DNA from 3 places in the Providencia sp. Marseille-Q8014 genome. Region 2 is predicted to be linked to each of the others. Evidence: predicted binding sites of a transcription regulator. Region 2 holds the regulator's gene; each other region holds the start of a gene.

Region 1 (4,800 bases), 900 kb from region 2:
ATGGCGCCAAAGATTTTAAAACAGGGGCTTGTGGTTCATTTATTAATCTATTAGAACGCCCAGGATTAAATCATTATATTGATGTAACGGGTGGGGTACTCGAAGAAACCTGCTCTACGATGTTAAGTGCTTTTTTTAAAATGCGCAGAGCACAAAAGAAAGAACAAAAAAGAATGCTAAGTCAAATTCAATGTGAGTGTGTTGAAAATCGAAACAGCAAAAATGCCTGAATAAACGAAAGCGATATCTAACAACACATTCCTTATCGACCAATCAGATAATCATTGATTAATTCGTTACAGTATCTTCTTTATCCTGCTCGCTTTTTTCTGGGTTGATGGAGAGGAGATATTGTCCTAAAGAGGGCTGGCCATTTGCAGGTGAAATGGCTGGCAGTTTGTATGCATTGTGGGGGGATTGTTTCTGTTTTAGGCTGACTTTCTCTTTCACATCACTTTGCGTGGTAGACGGCGGCACGTTATCGACGATTGTTTCCGGATCCCCTGACGTCTCAGTGCTTTCAGTTTTGTCATTGGGGCTGTGAGGGGAGACAAGCGGTGGAAATAAAATCAATGATTTTTCGGCAATAGCCAATGCACGTTGCTTCTTATCTTGATTTTGTAAATAGCCGACTAAGCTTTGATGGTAGCGACGAATGTTTTCAACATAGCGATAGGCTTCATGCCCTCGCGCATAACCATAGTTAAGCTGTGAATAATACTTTTTTTGAGTTAACAGAGGGAGTCTCGATTTTACATCTAACCAGCGGTCTGGGTCTCCACCTTGTAATTCAGTTAGTTTTCTGACATCTTGCATATGGCCATACCCCATATTATAGGCGGCCAGTGCAAACCAAATTCTATCATCATCGGCGATAGAAACTGGAAGGCGTTGCATTAAATATTCCAAATATGCAGCTCCGCCTTTAATACTCTCTTCAGGATCTAATCTATCTGCAACGCCCATTGTTTCGGCGGTTGGTTTGGTGAGCATCATGAGCCCACGAACCCCTGTTGGTGATGTCGCCAACGGATCCCAATGCGATTCTTGCCACGCAATAGCCGCTAATAGTTTCCAATCAAGCGCCGTAGCATATTTTTCAAACAGTGGTTGATAAGTAGGAAGTTTTTTATTGATAGCATTGATAAATGACATGGTATCAAAGTAGTCAAATGAACCGACATGGCTAAAATATTTTTCATCGAGCCTTGCGAGCAAATCGGATTCATTGCTGGCATTAAAAAAATCAAGTAGAGCAGCGTTCAAGCTATCATCATTAAGGCGTTTCATATACCAAGTGATGGCATGGTCATCGACTAAATCGAATCCGACCGCAATTTCAGGATGAATACGTTGTTGTAATGCAACAGAAATAGAGTCTTCTAGCGTATAGTCAATCAGCCCTTCCGCCACCATCTCTAATAGCTGGCTAGTTGTGTATTCGGTTGTTTCTTCCCAAACCAACTCAGGATGTTTTTCAGCCGCCATTTTGAGGGTACTAGCATGAGCAGAACCTGCCATCACGACGAGCTTACCGTTAATATCCTCAAAACTTTTAGGGCGTGTAGAGCCTTTTCGGTAAACCAGTTGCTGTGTGACATTGAGATAGCTAGGCCCTGTTTTCATTTTTTTCAGCCTATCTTTATTATAGAGCAATCCAGCAACACCAATATCTGCATTGCCATTCTCAATATCATCGAAAATTAGCTCAACGGTTGGTCGCAGGGTGATGTTCAATTTAACGCCGAGATAGTCGGCAAAGCTTTGAACAAGCTCATAATCAAAACCATGCAAGTTTGCTTCGTCATCTTGATAGATCAACGGAGAACTAATTGCACTCACTCGTAGCTCACCGCGAGAGATGATTTGGTTGAGCTGATTGTCTTGCGTATTGGGCCAACGGAGATTAAGTCCAATAATCATGGCCGCTAAAAGCGCAACAATCACAATGATTAAATAGTTAACCTTTATGTTATTCAAGAAAATATCTCATATGTATACCCTCTGAACTTTTCATTGCTTTATCAATTGAGCAAATTAAGTTGCCATCCGAATATTTCATTATAGTGGCGCTAAGAAACTTTGCTGCCTACTTGTGGCTCGGAAAACCATGAGGGGTTTTATGCCGGTGTTGTTGTAAAAAAATAATTATAAGTAATGGTTATATTTCCAGTGTTTGGACATTTTGCTCAACAATTATGATCCGTGCAACCAATATTGTGCTATTTCATTCCTAATAATTTTTAGCGGTTTGCTTTATTTTTAGTCACGCAAACGGTTTCGTATTGATTCGCATTGCTCTATAATGTCTCCCAGTTCCCCTGCTTTTATGATCAGGGCTGGCGTTTAAATGAGAGAAATTATGACTATGGAAATTTTGCGTGGTTCACCTGCTCTATCAGCATTTCGTATTACTCGCCTTTTGGCGTTGTTTGCTGAAAAACAGCTTCCTGTTACGGATATTTATGCTGAATATATGCACTTCGCTGAACTATCAGCACCTTTGAGTGATAGCGAGCAAGGCAAATTGCGTAGTTTGCTAAAATATGGACCTTCTCTCGCGGAGCATGAGCCATTTGGCACACTGATATTAGTGACCCCACGCCCTGGTACCATTTCTCCTTGGTCATCCAAAGCGACTGACATTGCACATAATTGTGGTTTACCTCAAGTCGAAAGAATTGAACGTGGTCTCGCTTATTATGTGCAGGCGGATGCTTTATCACAGGCACAATGGCAAGCCATTGCGGCACTGCTTCATGACCGCATGATGGAAACGGTTTTTAGCGACTTTGAGCAGGCTCAAGCGCTTTTTGTTCATCATCAACCACAGCCAATGAAAGTTATCGATATCATTCGCTTAGGGCGTTCAGCACTTGAAAAAGCGAATATCGAAATGGGGTTAGCGCTGGCTGATGATGAAATCGACTATTTGTTTGATGCATTTACAGGATTAAAACGTAACCCAACAGATGTTGAGTTATATATGTTTGCACAAGCAAACTCAGAACACTGCCGCCATAAAATTTTTAATGCTGACTGGATCATTGATGGTGAAAAACAGCCGAAATCGCTGTTTAAAATGATTAAAAACACCTTCGAGACAACACCTGATTATGTTTTATCGGCTTATAAAGATAATGCCGCAGTGATGGAAGGCTCTTCTGTAGGGCGTTTCTTCCCTGAACCAGAAGGTCGCACTTATCGTTATCATCAAGAAGATGCTCATATTTTGATGAAAGTGGAAACGCATAACCACCCAACAGCAATTTCACCGTGGCCAGGTGCTGCAACAGGCTCTGGTGGTGAAATTCGTGATGAAGGTGCAACAGGCCGTGGGGCAAAACCAAAAGCAGGGTTAGTGGGTTTCTCCGTGTCTAACCTCCGTATCCCGGGATTTGAGCAGCCTTGGGAAGAAGATTTCGGTAAACCAGAACGCATTGTTACTGCACTCGATATTATGCTTGAAGGGCCACTAGGGGGGGCCGCATTTAATAATGAATTTGGCCGCCCAGCGCTTTTAGGCTATTTCCGTACCTATGAAGAAAAGGTCAATAGCCACAACGGTGAAGAGCTACGAGGCTACCATAAACCGATTATGCTAGCGGGGGGGATTGGTAATATTCGCGCTGATCATGTCCAAAAAGGGGAGATCCCAGTTGGTGCAAAACTGATTGTGCTTGGTGGCCCATCAATGAACATTGGGCTTGGCGGTGGTGCAGCCTCTTCAATGGCCTCGGGTCAATCCGATGCGGATCTGGATTTTGCGTCAGTACAGCGTGATAACCCTGAAATGGAGCGTCGCTGCCAAGAAGTGATCGATAATTGCTGGCAGTTAGGTGATAACAACCCAATTCTCTTTATTCATGACGTTGGTGCGGGTGGTTTATCTAATGCAATGCCTGAACTCGTGAGTGATGGTGGCCGAGGTGGTTGTTTTGAATTACGCAAAATTCTTAATGATGAACCGGGCATGAGTCCATTAGAAGTCTGGTGTAATGAATCACAAGAACGTTATGTATTAGCGGTAGCCCCTGAACAAATGCCCCTATTTACCGCCATTTGTGAACGTGAGCGTGCTCCTTTTGCTGTGATTGGTGAAGCCACTGAGCAGCGTGAGCTCGTGTTGAAAGATGAGCATTTTAATAATCAGCCTATCGATATGCCTCTGGATGTGCTACTCGGTAAAACCCCTAAAATGCTGCGAAATGTCGACACATTAAAAGCACAACCCGATGCGCTAGATAGAACATCGATTAATTTAAATGAAGCGGTTAAGCGCGTTTTACACCTGCCTGCTGTGGCAGAAAAGACCTTTTTAATCACCATTGGTGACCGTAGCGTAACGGGAATGGTTGCGCGTGACCAAATGGTTGGGCCATGGCAGATCCCTGTCGCCGATTGTGCCGTGACGACTGCTAGCCTAGATAGTTATTATGGCGAAGCGATGTCTATTGGTGAGAGAACACCTATTGCATTACTGGATTTTGCCGCTTCTGCTCGCATGGCGGTTGGTGAAGCGTTAACGAATATCGCTTGTGCGTATGTGCAAGACCTTAAACGTGTGAAACTGTCTGCTAACTGGATGTCGGCAGCCGGTCACCCTGGTGAAGATGCAGGTTTATATCAAGCGGTTAAGGCGGTTGGTGAAGAATTATGTCCTGCTCTGGGATTAACTATTCCAGTAGGTAAAGACTCTATGTCAATGAAAACGCGCTGGCACGAAAATGGGGCAGAGCGTGAGATGACTTCACCATTGTCATTGATTATTAGTGCATTTGGTCGCGTTGAAGATGTGCG
Region 2 (4,800 bases):
CGAGTATAGAAGTGATAATTTTATTTAACAATGGCGAAAAATGTCACTTTTGGTAAAAAAGGAGAATTTTAAGCGATAACACTGAATTAGAGTATCAGATAAGGTGTGGATAATCATAGAAAGATGGTCGGAAGAGGGTTTTTTGAGGAAATCAGCCACGACAAAGCAGTGGCTGATGAGTTAACAGGTTGTTAATTCTGATAACTTGTTCTTTCATTAGTCTGTTTGGTGCAATCTTTTGTATATTGCATAAAATAACCAATAACCATCGGTATGATGGTCACCGCCATGACACCGGTTGTCGATAATAAAGGATCGAAAGGTAACGCTGAAACCAATAAACTGGCTAAAAAACATAAACCAAGTTGCAAAGCATTTTGTAATGCAGCGGCTTTACCGCTAGCCTGTGGATAGGTATTGAGTGCTTTTGACACCGCGATTGGATAAGACGCCCCATTCATTGCTGCCATAAAACAGAATGGAATTAAGATCATGGTGAGGCTCGGTGTTGTGTATATCGCCATCAAAAAGAGTATCGACATGCTCACCGCATAACCGACCAACAGTAATGGAAATAATACTTCAGCACGAATTTTGATTAATAGAAAACGGCAGCCATAGCCACCAATAATAAATGCTAGCGTTTGTGGGATGTAGCTCAAACCAATATCAGCAGGGTTAAAACCCATATTTCTTAAAATAAATGGTGAACCTGTTAACCAAGCAAAAAAACCCGCACTACATGAAGCGTAGACTAACACGTTACCACTATAGATACGTGAACCCAGTAGTTTTAAAAACGAAATAGATTCTTGGTCATGGGAATCCACCGTCATGTCTTTTGAAGGATTCTTTTTCAATAACAGGGTTGGAATTAACAATAAAATACCAACAGCCATTAAGACAATAAAAATAATTTCCCAATTATAATGTTCAAGAACCCATGCACCTAATAACGGTGCTAAAGCCGGAGAAAGAGCCACTAAAGGCATAATCGAAGCAAAGACTTTTTGAGTGCTCGCAGCATCATAGCGGTCAATGACCAGAGCTTGCCAGAGCACAGCCGCACTACAGACGCCAACCGCCTGTAAAAAACGCAAAATAAGGAGTTGAGTCGCATCCGTTACCCATAAAATGCCTAAACAGCTCACAATGAATAACGATAAACCTGCGATCAATATCGGTTTGCGTCCCAGTTTGTCAGATAATGGCCCCCACAAAAGTTGTGCAAAGGCAAAACCAGCTAAGAAAATGCTCAAAGAAGCACTAATCGCACCTTCAGAAGTGTTTAATGCCGTTTGCATTGAACCAAATGCAGGCAGGTACATATCGATGGCTAAAAAACCAAGCATACTCAAACCAGCAAGGTAAAGCATAAAGCCTGGGGAGTTTTTTGTCGCAGAATTTGTCATGGAAGCTTACTTATCCAGAATTTACATAATTGTTAACAGAGACTCTATTTTATAGGTTGTATTTTTACATTGTGAAACGGTAATATTTGGAATCTGCTATCAAAATTTTTGAAGGGTATCATTATGTGGTCAGCTCATGCTCTAGAAGTTATTGATGCCGTTGCAAGAACGGGAAGTTTTAGTGGCGCTGCGGAAGAACTGCATCGTGTTCCTTCTGCAATTAGCTATACGGTTAAGCAAGTAGAGGAATGGCTTGCTGTACCTATCTTTGAACGTCGTCACCGCGATGTTGCCTTAACTGAGGCAGGGGAGATTTTCATCAAGCAAAGTCGCTCCGTTATCAAAAAAATGATACAAACGCGTCACCAATGTCAACAGGCAGCAAATGGTTGGCGAGGGCAGTTTAGTATCGCGGTAGATTGTATTGTCAAACCTCAGCGAACAGAGCAACTGATCTTAGATTTCTATCGTCATTTTCCTGATATCGAATTATATATTCATCCTGAAGTGTTTAACGGCGTATGGGATGCACTCGCCGATGGGCGTGTTGATGTTGCGATTGGTGCGACGCGCGCTTCACCCATCGGAGAGCGTTATAGTTTTCGTGATATGGGGTTTATGTCATGGCGTTGTGTGGCCAGTCCAAACCATCCTCTGGCACAGCTAAAAGGAAAATTGACAGACGATCAAATGCGCGAATACCCAAGTTTATGCCTTGAAGATACCTCACGTAACTTGCCGAAAAGAGATACATGGGCATTAGATAATCAGCGGCGTTTAGTGGTGCCTTTTTGGGAAAATGGTATGACATGTCTTGTTAATGGCTTATGTGTTGGCATGGTACCTGAGCACCGAGCAAAGCCCTTTTGTGATGAGGGGAAATTAGCCCAATTGCAGCTATCTCAGCCATTCCCTCCGAGTCCTTGCTGTTTAACGTGGGTGGAAAAGAATACATCACCGGCGTTGAGTTGGTTACTTGAATATCTTGGGGATAGTGAAACACTCAACGCCGAATGGTTAGCGCCTTAATTAACGACGGTAGTCAATAAATGGTCCGTCAGCAACAGAACGACGCTCAACTAGGCGAGGATGGACTTCAATCGTTTGTGCATCTTCGCGCTTGTTCACAATACGATCAAGCAGCATAGCGAATGCCATCTGGCCTAGACGCTCTTTAGGCTGGTGGATAGTCGTCAACGCGGGAGTAAAATAACGCGCATTGCGCACATTATCATAGCCAATGATAGAAATGTCTTGAGGAACACGCAATCCCATCTCATCCGCAGCGCAAATTGCGCCCATCGCCATAATGTCACCGCCACAGAACACGGCAGTAGGTTTTTGCTTATTGCTTAAGATCTGCATCATTGCTTTATAACCAGATTCTGGTTCAAAGTCGCCTTGCACGATCCATTCATCACGTAAAGTCACTTTCGCTTCTTCCATGGCTTTTTTAAAACCCGTCAGTCGACCAATACCGGTGTTGCGTTCTAAAGAGCCAGGGATCACGCCGATGTCACGGTGACCACGATCAATTAAATAACGACCTGCGAGGTAACCGCCATGAAAAGAGTTATCAATGATACTGTCGGTAAAATCACCACGGGAAGTGCCCCAGTCCATGACGACCATAGGAATATTGCGATAATCTTCCAGCATATGGATTAGTTTATCGGGATATTCAGAACACATGACGAGTAGCCCATCAACACGCTTTTGCGCAAGCATTTGTAAGTAAGCTTGTTGCTTACCTAAGTTATTATGAGAGTTACATAAAATAAGGGTATAACCTTTCTCATAGCAACTATTCTCGACTGACTCAATCACTTCAGCAAAATAAGGCGCCTCACTTGATGTCGCGAGTAGGCCAATTGATTTTGTATGATTAACTTTCAAACTACGAGCAACAGCACTCGGTGAATAGTTGAGTTCTTTTATCGCAGCCCAAACAGCCGCTTTAGTATCATCAGCTACGAAGCGCGTTTTGTTTATTACATGGGATACGGTTGTGGTGGAGACGCCAGCGCGCTTCGCCACATCTTTAATCGTTGCCATGGGAAAAAAAAACTCCTGACCAATAATCGGTCTTGTTATGAATTCTTATTAAAAAATTACCTAATATTACCTACATATTGAGGCATAGTGCCTTAACTGGCAATAATTTAGCGATTAGTTATCGATTTTGTCTGATCTAGCGCAAAAACAAAAGAAATAATTGATGTTATAACCTGTGATATAGACACTGGTTTTTATAAATCGTCATGTCATACTTATTTAACCATGTATAAGTTATGGTTATTTTGCTGGTTAACTGTTCGTTATGATGAGAGGGACTCATGGATACAGATTTTAAATTTGGACTATTAGCAGCGTTAGGTTCTTTGGCTGTGATCATTGCTTTTGCAGTACATATTTTTTAATTTTACTGTTTAATTAAAGGTGAAATTAAGAAGGGCGAGTATTGACTCGCCCTTTAGCTATTCTCTAAAGAAAATGATTAAGCGAGGTTTTCTTCAACGAATTTCCAGTTGACTAAGGCCCAGAAGTTCTCTAGGTATTTAGGGCGCGCATTACGGTAATCAATGTAATAAGCGTGTTCCCAAATATCGACAGTGAGGATAGGTTTATCATCACCAGAGATAGGGGTTGCCGCATTTGATGTATTCACAATAGCTAAGCTGCCATCGGTTTTTTGAACCAGCCAAGTCCAACCGGCACCGAAATTTTTAATCGCAGCATCTGTGAACTGTTGTTTGAATTCAGCGAAAGAACCAAAAGCTTTATTAATGGCTTCAGCAACTTTACCGGTTGGTTCTCCACCCGCATTTGGTGCTAAGCAGTGCCAGTAAAAAGTATGGTTCCAAACCTGTGCGGCGTTATTAAAAATACCCGCATCTGAAGTCTTGATGATCTCTTCCAGTGATTTACCTTCGAAAGCCGTACCTTTGACTAAATTGTTGAGATTAACAACATAGGTATTATGGTGTTTACCATAGTGATACTCTAAGGTTTCTTCCGAGATATAAGGTTCTAGCGCATTTTTAGCATAAGGTAGAGCGGGAAGTTCAAATGACATTGCGTACTCCTTGTTTGCGTTTAAAACAACACATATGGGTGTGGTGCTCATAAAAGTGAGCAAATAATTTAATACGTATATCTTGCTATGAGTTATACACGAACCGAACGTTCATGCGGTCTTGCTTATTCTTTAATAGATTAATAATAGCATGAGATGCTTGCCGAGTTATAGGCATGGATATTCTGCGTCATATATTACCAAATTTTTTCAACAAAAACACCTTAAAATCATAGAGATAATTATCTTAATCAATAGAGTTTAAGATCGCGCTTTTCTGCCTTGCTGAAGGAAGTTCGTGTAACTTAAAAC
Region 3 (4,800 bases), 520 kb from region 2:
ATGATAATCTGAAACTCAGAACGACGGTGAACATAATCGATTTCAACCAATTCCACTAAGCCAACTTTTTCACTGTCATTTTCAACAATAAAGCGCCGCTCAGATTGGTCATGAATATGTTTATCATAGAGATCACTCAACTCAACGAAAGCTTCATAAGGCTCTTCAAACCAGTAACGCATTACACTGGCATTATTATCAAGTTGATGGATAAACGCTAAATCTTCACGTTCAAGTGGGCGCAACCTAAACGGATGAACTTGCCCGGTCGTCATATAACACCTCAATTCTATTTAAAAGATACGCATCTACTATCGATATTTTTAAGTCATAAAGACAAATAAATGCCACGAATTATTTTCACTCTTAACCAATAAGGATACCACTAATTTACGATAAAATAATGACACAAAGCAGGAGGCTCTACTAAGTGGTGAAGATTAACGCACTTTGTCGCGGATAGAGTGGCTTATCCAACAAAAAGGGCAGAGATCTCTCTTTGCCCTTAGTGAATGTCATGGTCTAGCGTTGGACAGTGATTAGGCTATTCATTTGCATAGCCTTGTGGTGGTAAACATTGACCATCTAAATAAGCAAGATTATCTTTCATGACTAAACGGTCATCGATAAACCATTGCACAACAAGTGGATAAATATTGTGCTCTTGTGCTTTCACTCGCTCTACAACCGCTTCTTCACTATCCTCTGCAAAAATAGGCACTTTGGCTTGTAATATCACAGGACCGCCGTCTAGCTCTTCAGTGACAAAATGCACGGAAGTCCCATGTTCGCTATCGCCGTTCTCTATTGCCTTGCGGTGGGTATGTAATCCGGGGTACTTCGGTAATAGAGAAGGGTGAATATTCAGCATTTTTCCCGCGTAATGTTTCACGAAGTCCGCCGTTAAGATGCGCATGAACCCAGCAAGCACCACTAAATCAGGCTGATATCCATCCATCATTGCCATCAATGCAGCGTCATATTCTTCACGACTTGCCAATGATTTTGCACTTAGCGTTAAGGCAGGGATCCCTGCCTTTTGTGCACGAATCAACCCATAAGCATCGGGTTGATTACTGATGACAGCCACTATCTGCGCCTGAAGGCCATTGGACGTCGCATCAATCAGCGATTGTAAATTACTGCCGCTGCCTGAAATAAGAACAACAATTTTTTTCATTAGCGGATAACAACCTGTTCTTCACCCGCAGGAAGCTGAGCAATAGAACCGATTTGCCATGCTTTTTCACCTAAACCGTTGAGCAGCGTGAGTGCCGCATCAACGTCATTTTGTGGTAAGGCAATAATAATGCCGACACCACAGTTAAAGGTGCGATACATTTCGTGATCTGTCACACTGCCTGCTTTTTGTAACCAATTGAATACCGCAGGCCATTGCCAACTCGCTTTATCAATTTGTGCTTGTGTATTTTCAGGCAATACACGAGGAATATTTTCCCAGAAACCACCGCCAGTGATGTGTGCGATTGCGTGGATATCACATTTTTCAATCAGCTCAAGGACGTTTTTTACATAAATACGAGTTGGTGCTAATAGGTGGTCAGCCAGTGATTGACCTTCAAGGTCTGTTGATTCTGGGTCGGTTTGACTCACTTCAAGAATTTTACGTACTAATGAGTAACCATTAGAGTGGGGGCCACTTGATGCTAATGCGATCAGTGCATCACCGGCACTAACCTTGCTACCATCAATGATCTCGGAACGTTCAACAACACCAACGCAGAATCCAGCAACATCATAGTCTTCACCGTGGTACATACCGGGCATTTCCGCGGTTTCTCCCCCGACAAGGGCACAACCTGATTGTTTACAACCTTCTGCGATACCTGTGATCACACTTGCTGCGGTATCAACATCCAGCTTGCCTGTTGCGTAATAATCCAAGAAAAATAGCGGTTCGGCACCTTGTACAATTAAGTCATTAACGCACATAGCGACCAAGTCGATGCCGATCGTGTCGTGGCGTTTTAAATCCATTGCAAGGCGCAGTTTAGTACCAACGCCATCTGTACCTGAAACTAACACAGGTTCCCGGTATTTTTGTGGCAGGGAACATAACGCACCAAACCCTCCCAATCCTCCCATAACTTCTGGTCGGCGAGTTTCTTTCACTACGCCTTTAATACGTTCAACCAATGCATTACCTGCATCAATGTCAACACCGGCATCTTTATAGCTGAGAGAGGTTTTATCAGTCACTACGGCCCCCAAGGCAATTGTGTTTTGGAAAAATAGACTTCAATAAACGCTATTCTAACAGGCTAAGCAAACGTTTGCGATAGCTTTATGAATGAAATCATCATCGTGTTTTTTATCGTAGCGAAATTAAGCTTTAGTGTTTATGGGGGAATGCTTGTTGCAAATATTTATACCGTTTACATAAGGTAAAATGCGATTGAGCATCTATAATTTTACATTGTGATTTTATTGAATATATTTCATTGCATGCATGCGGTTATTCGGTTCAAGGTAGTGGAATGTGCTATTGGCATATTGAGTGAAATGGTGAGTTTAAAAATAAGCTATTTCTGATTGTTTTGACATCAATCAAACATGGCATAGTGGCATCTTCCATAAAAAGAGGTATAATCCCGCGATTTTTTTGTGCGCTGACGTCTAAAATAGTAGGAGAATTCCATGAAGATCGTTGAGGTAAAACACCCTCTCGTTAAACATAAACTCGGCCTGATGCGAGATCATGATATAAGCACTAAACGCTTTCGTGAACTGGCCTCAGAGGTTGGTAGCCTACTAACTTATGAAGCAACCGCTGACCTAGAAACTGAGAGAGTTACCATTGAAGGTTGGTGTGGTCCTGTAGAAATAGAGCAAATTAAAGGGAAAAAAATCACTGTTGTACCTATTCTCCGTGCAGGTATCGGCATGATGAATGGCGTTCTAGAAAGTATTCCAAGCGCTCGAATCAGTGTTGTCGGTGTGTATCGTGATGAAGAAACCTTTAAACCTGTCTCTTACTTCCAAAAATTAGTTTCCAATATTGATGAGCGTATGGCTTTGGTGGTTGACCCAATGCTGGCAACGGGTGGGTCAATGATCGCCACGATCGACCTGTTGAAAAATGCGGGCTGTAAATCAATTAAAGTATTAGTGCTGGTTGCAGCACCTGAAGGGATTAAAGCACTTGAAGAAGCTCACCCAGATGTCGAGCTCTATACCGCGTCCATTGATCAATACCTAAATGAACATGGCTATATTGTTCCTGGGCTAGGTGATGCTGGCGATAAGATATTTGGTACTAAATAATAATTAGCCGACTTTAGAAGTCGGCTTTTTTTTGATGATAAAAATGCATTAAGGGGATGAAAAAATGACACGTCGTGCGATTAGTGTTGAAGAAAGGCCACCACTACTACAAACCATACCGCTAAGTTTTCAACATTTATTTGCCATGTTTGGCGCGACAGTGATTGTACCTATTTTATTTGGTGTTAACCCAGCAACGATTTTGTTGTTTAACGGTATTGGCACCTTACTTTATCTATTTATCTGTAAAGGGAAGATCCCTGCGTATTTAGGTTCCAGTTTCGCTTTTATTTCACCCGTGATGATTTTGCTACCTCTTGGTTATGAATTGGCATTAGGCGGCTTTATTATTTGTGGTGTCTTATTCTGTATTGTGGCGTTAATTGTCAAAGTTGCGGGTCGAGGTTGGATAAATGTTATGTTTCCACCCGCGGCAATGGGCGCCATTGTTGCGGTTATCGGCCTCGAATTAGCACAAACAGCCGCGGGAATGGCGGGTTTGTTGCCTAAAGAAGGCGCTCCAGTCGATTCAAGTACCTTAATCATTTCGATTACCACACTGGTGGTGACCGTGTTGTGTGCTGTTGTCTTCCGCGGCTTTTTATCCATTATTCCTATCTTAATTGGTTTCTTGGCGGGATATGCGTTGTCTTATTTTATGGGGATTGTCGATTTTACACCTGTCATTGAAGCGCCATGGTTTGCAATACCGACTTTTTATACACCACGTTTTGAATGGTTCGCTATCTTAACTATCTTACCTGCTGCGTTAGTTGTCATTGCTGAGCACGTTGGTCACTTAGTTGTGACGGCAAATATTGTTGAGCGTGATTTAATGAAAAATCCTGGTTTGCACCGTTCTATGTTTGCAAATGGTTTTTCTACTGTCATTTCTGGCTTTTTTGGCTCAACACCGAATACCACGTATGGTGAAAATATCGGGGTCATGGCAATTACTAAGGTTTACAGTACGTGGGTTATCGGTGGTGCGGCTGTGATTGCTATTTTGCTTTCGTGTGTAGGTAAATTAGCCGCTGCGATTCAGCTAGTGCCAGTACCTGTTATGGGTGGGGTTTCATTATTACTTTATGGTGTCATTGGAGCGTCCGGTATTCGTGTTCTTATTGACTCGAAGGTTGATTATAATAAACCGCAAAACTTAATCCTAACCTCTGTCATCTTAATCATTGGTGTCAGTGGGGCGGTGATCCATATCGGTCAAGCGGAACTGAAAGGCATGGCCTTAGCAACAATTGTTGGTATTGTGATGGCTTTAGTATTCCGTTTTATTACTTTTGTGCGCCCTGAAAAACAATTTGTAACGTCAGACCTTGAAGAAATAGAGACTCACCAGTCTAAGAAATAAAAGCAATCTGCAATTGCCGATGTGATGAAAGCATCGGCAATTGAGTTTCTTCTTGTTCATTTATGCTTGAAATTTATGGTAAACTTTCTACTGTTAATTGTTTTGCACAGCCAGAGGTGCTTCTGAACACGCCATCGCAACTTTCACTA

What was found. Region 2 encodes PurR, which represses purine synthesis genes. Its sites were predicted from a motif close to CANGCAAACGTTTGCNTG; they were not measured.
Region 1: a site for PurR is predicted at 2,268-2,285, ahead of purL (phosphoribosylformylglycinamidine synthase). Genes of this name have one in related genera too.
Region 3: a site for PurR is predicted at 2,284-2,301, ahead of purM (phosphoribosylformylglycinamidine cyclo-ligase). Genes of this name have one in related genera too.

The regions. Positions count from the first base shown of each region.
Region 1 is NZ_CBCOPT010000001.1:1,611,426-1,616,225, forward strand. It holds gene tadA (tRNA adenosine(34) deaminase TadA) at 1-230, shown strand, start outside; gene mltF (membrane-bound lytic murein transglycosylase MltF) at 289-1,923, opposite strand; gene purL (phosphoribosylformylglycinamidine synthase) at 2,369-4,800, shown strand, end outside.
Region 2 is NZ_CBCOPT010000001.1:2,515,842-2,520,641, reverse strand. It holds gene punC (purine nucleoside transporter PunC) at 192-1,412, opposite strand; gene punR (DNA-binding transcriptional activator PunR) at 1,536-2,441, shown strand; gene purR (HTH-type transcriptional repressor PurR) at 2,442-3,467, opposite strand; gene cydH (cytochrome bd-I oxidase subunit CydH) at 3,749-3,832, shown strand; gene sodB (superoxide dismutase [Fe]) at 3,910-4,488, opposite strand.
Region 3 is NZ_CBCOPT010000001.1:1,998,738-2,003,537, forward strand. It holds gene speG (spermidine N1-acetyltransferase) at 1-275, opposite strand, end outside; gene purN (phosphoribosylglycinamide formyltransferase) at 545-1,180, opposite strand; gene purM (phosphoribosylformylglycinamidine cyclo-ligase) at 1,180-2,220, opposite strand; gene upp (uracil phosphoribosyltransferase) at 2,659-3,285, shown strand; gene uraA (uracil permease) at 3,350-4,651, shown strand; gene hda (DnaA inactivator Hda) at 4,768-4,800, shown strand, end outside.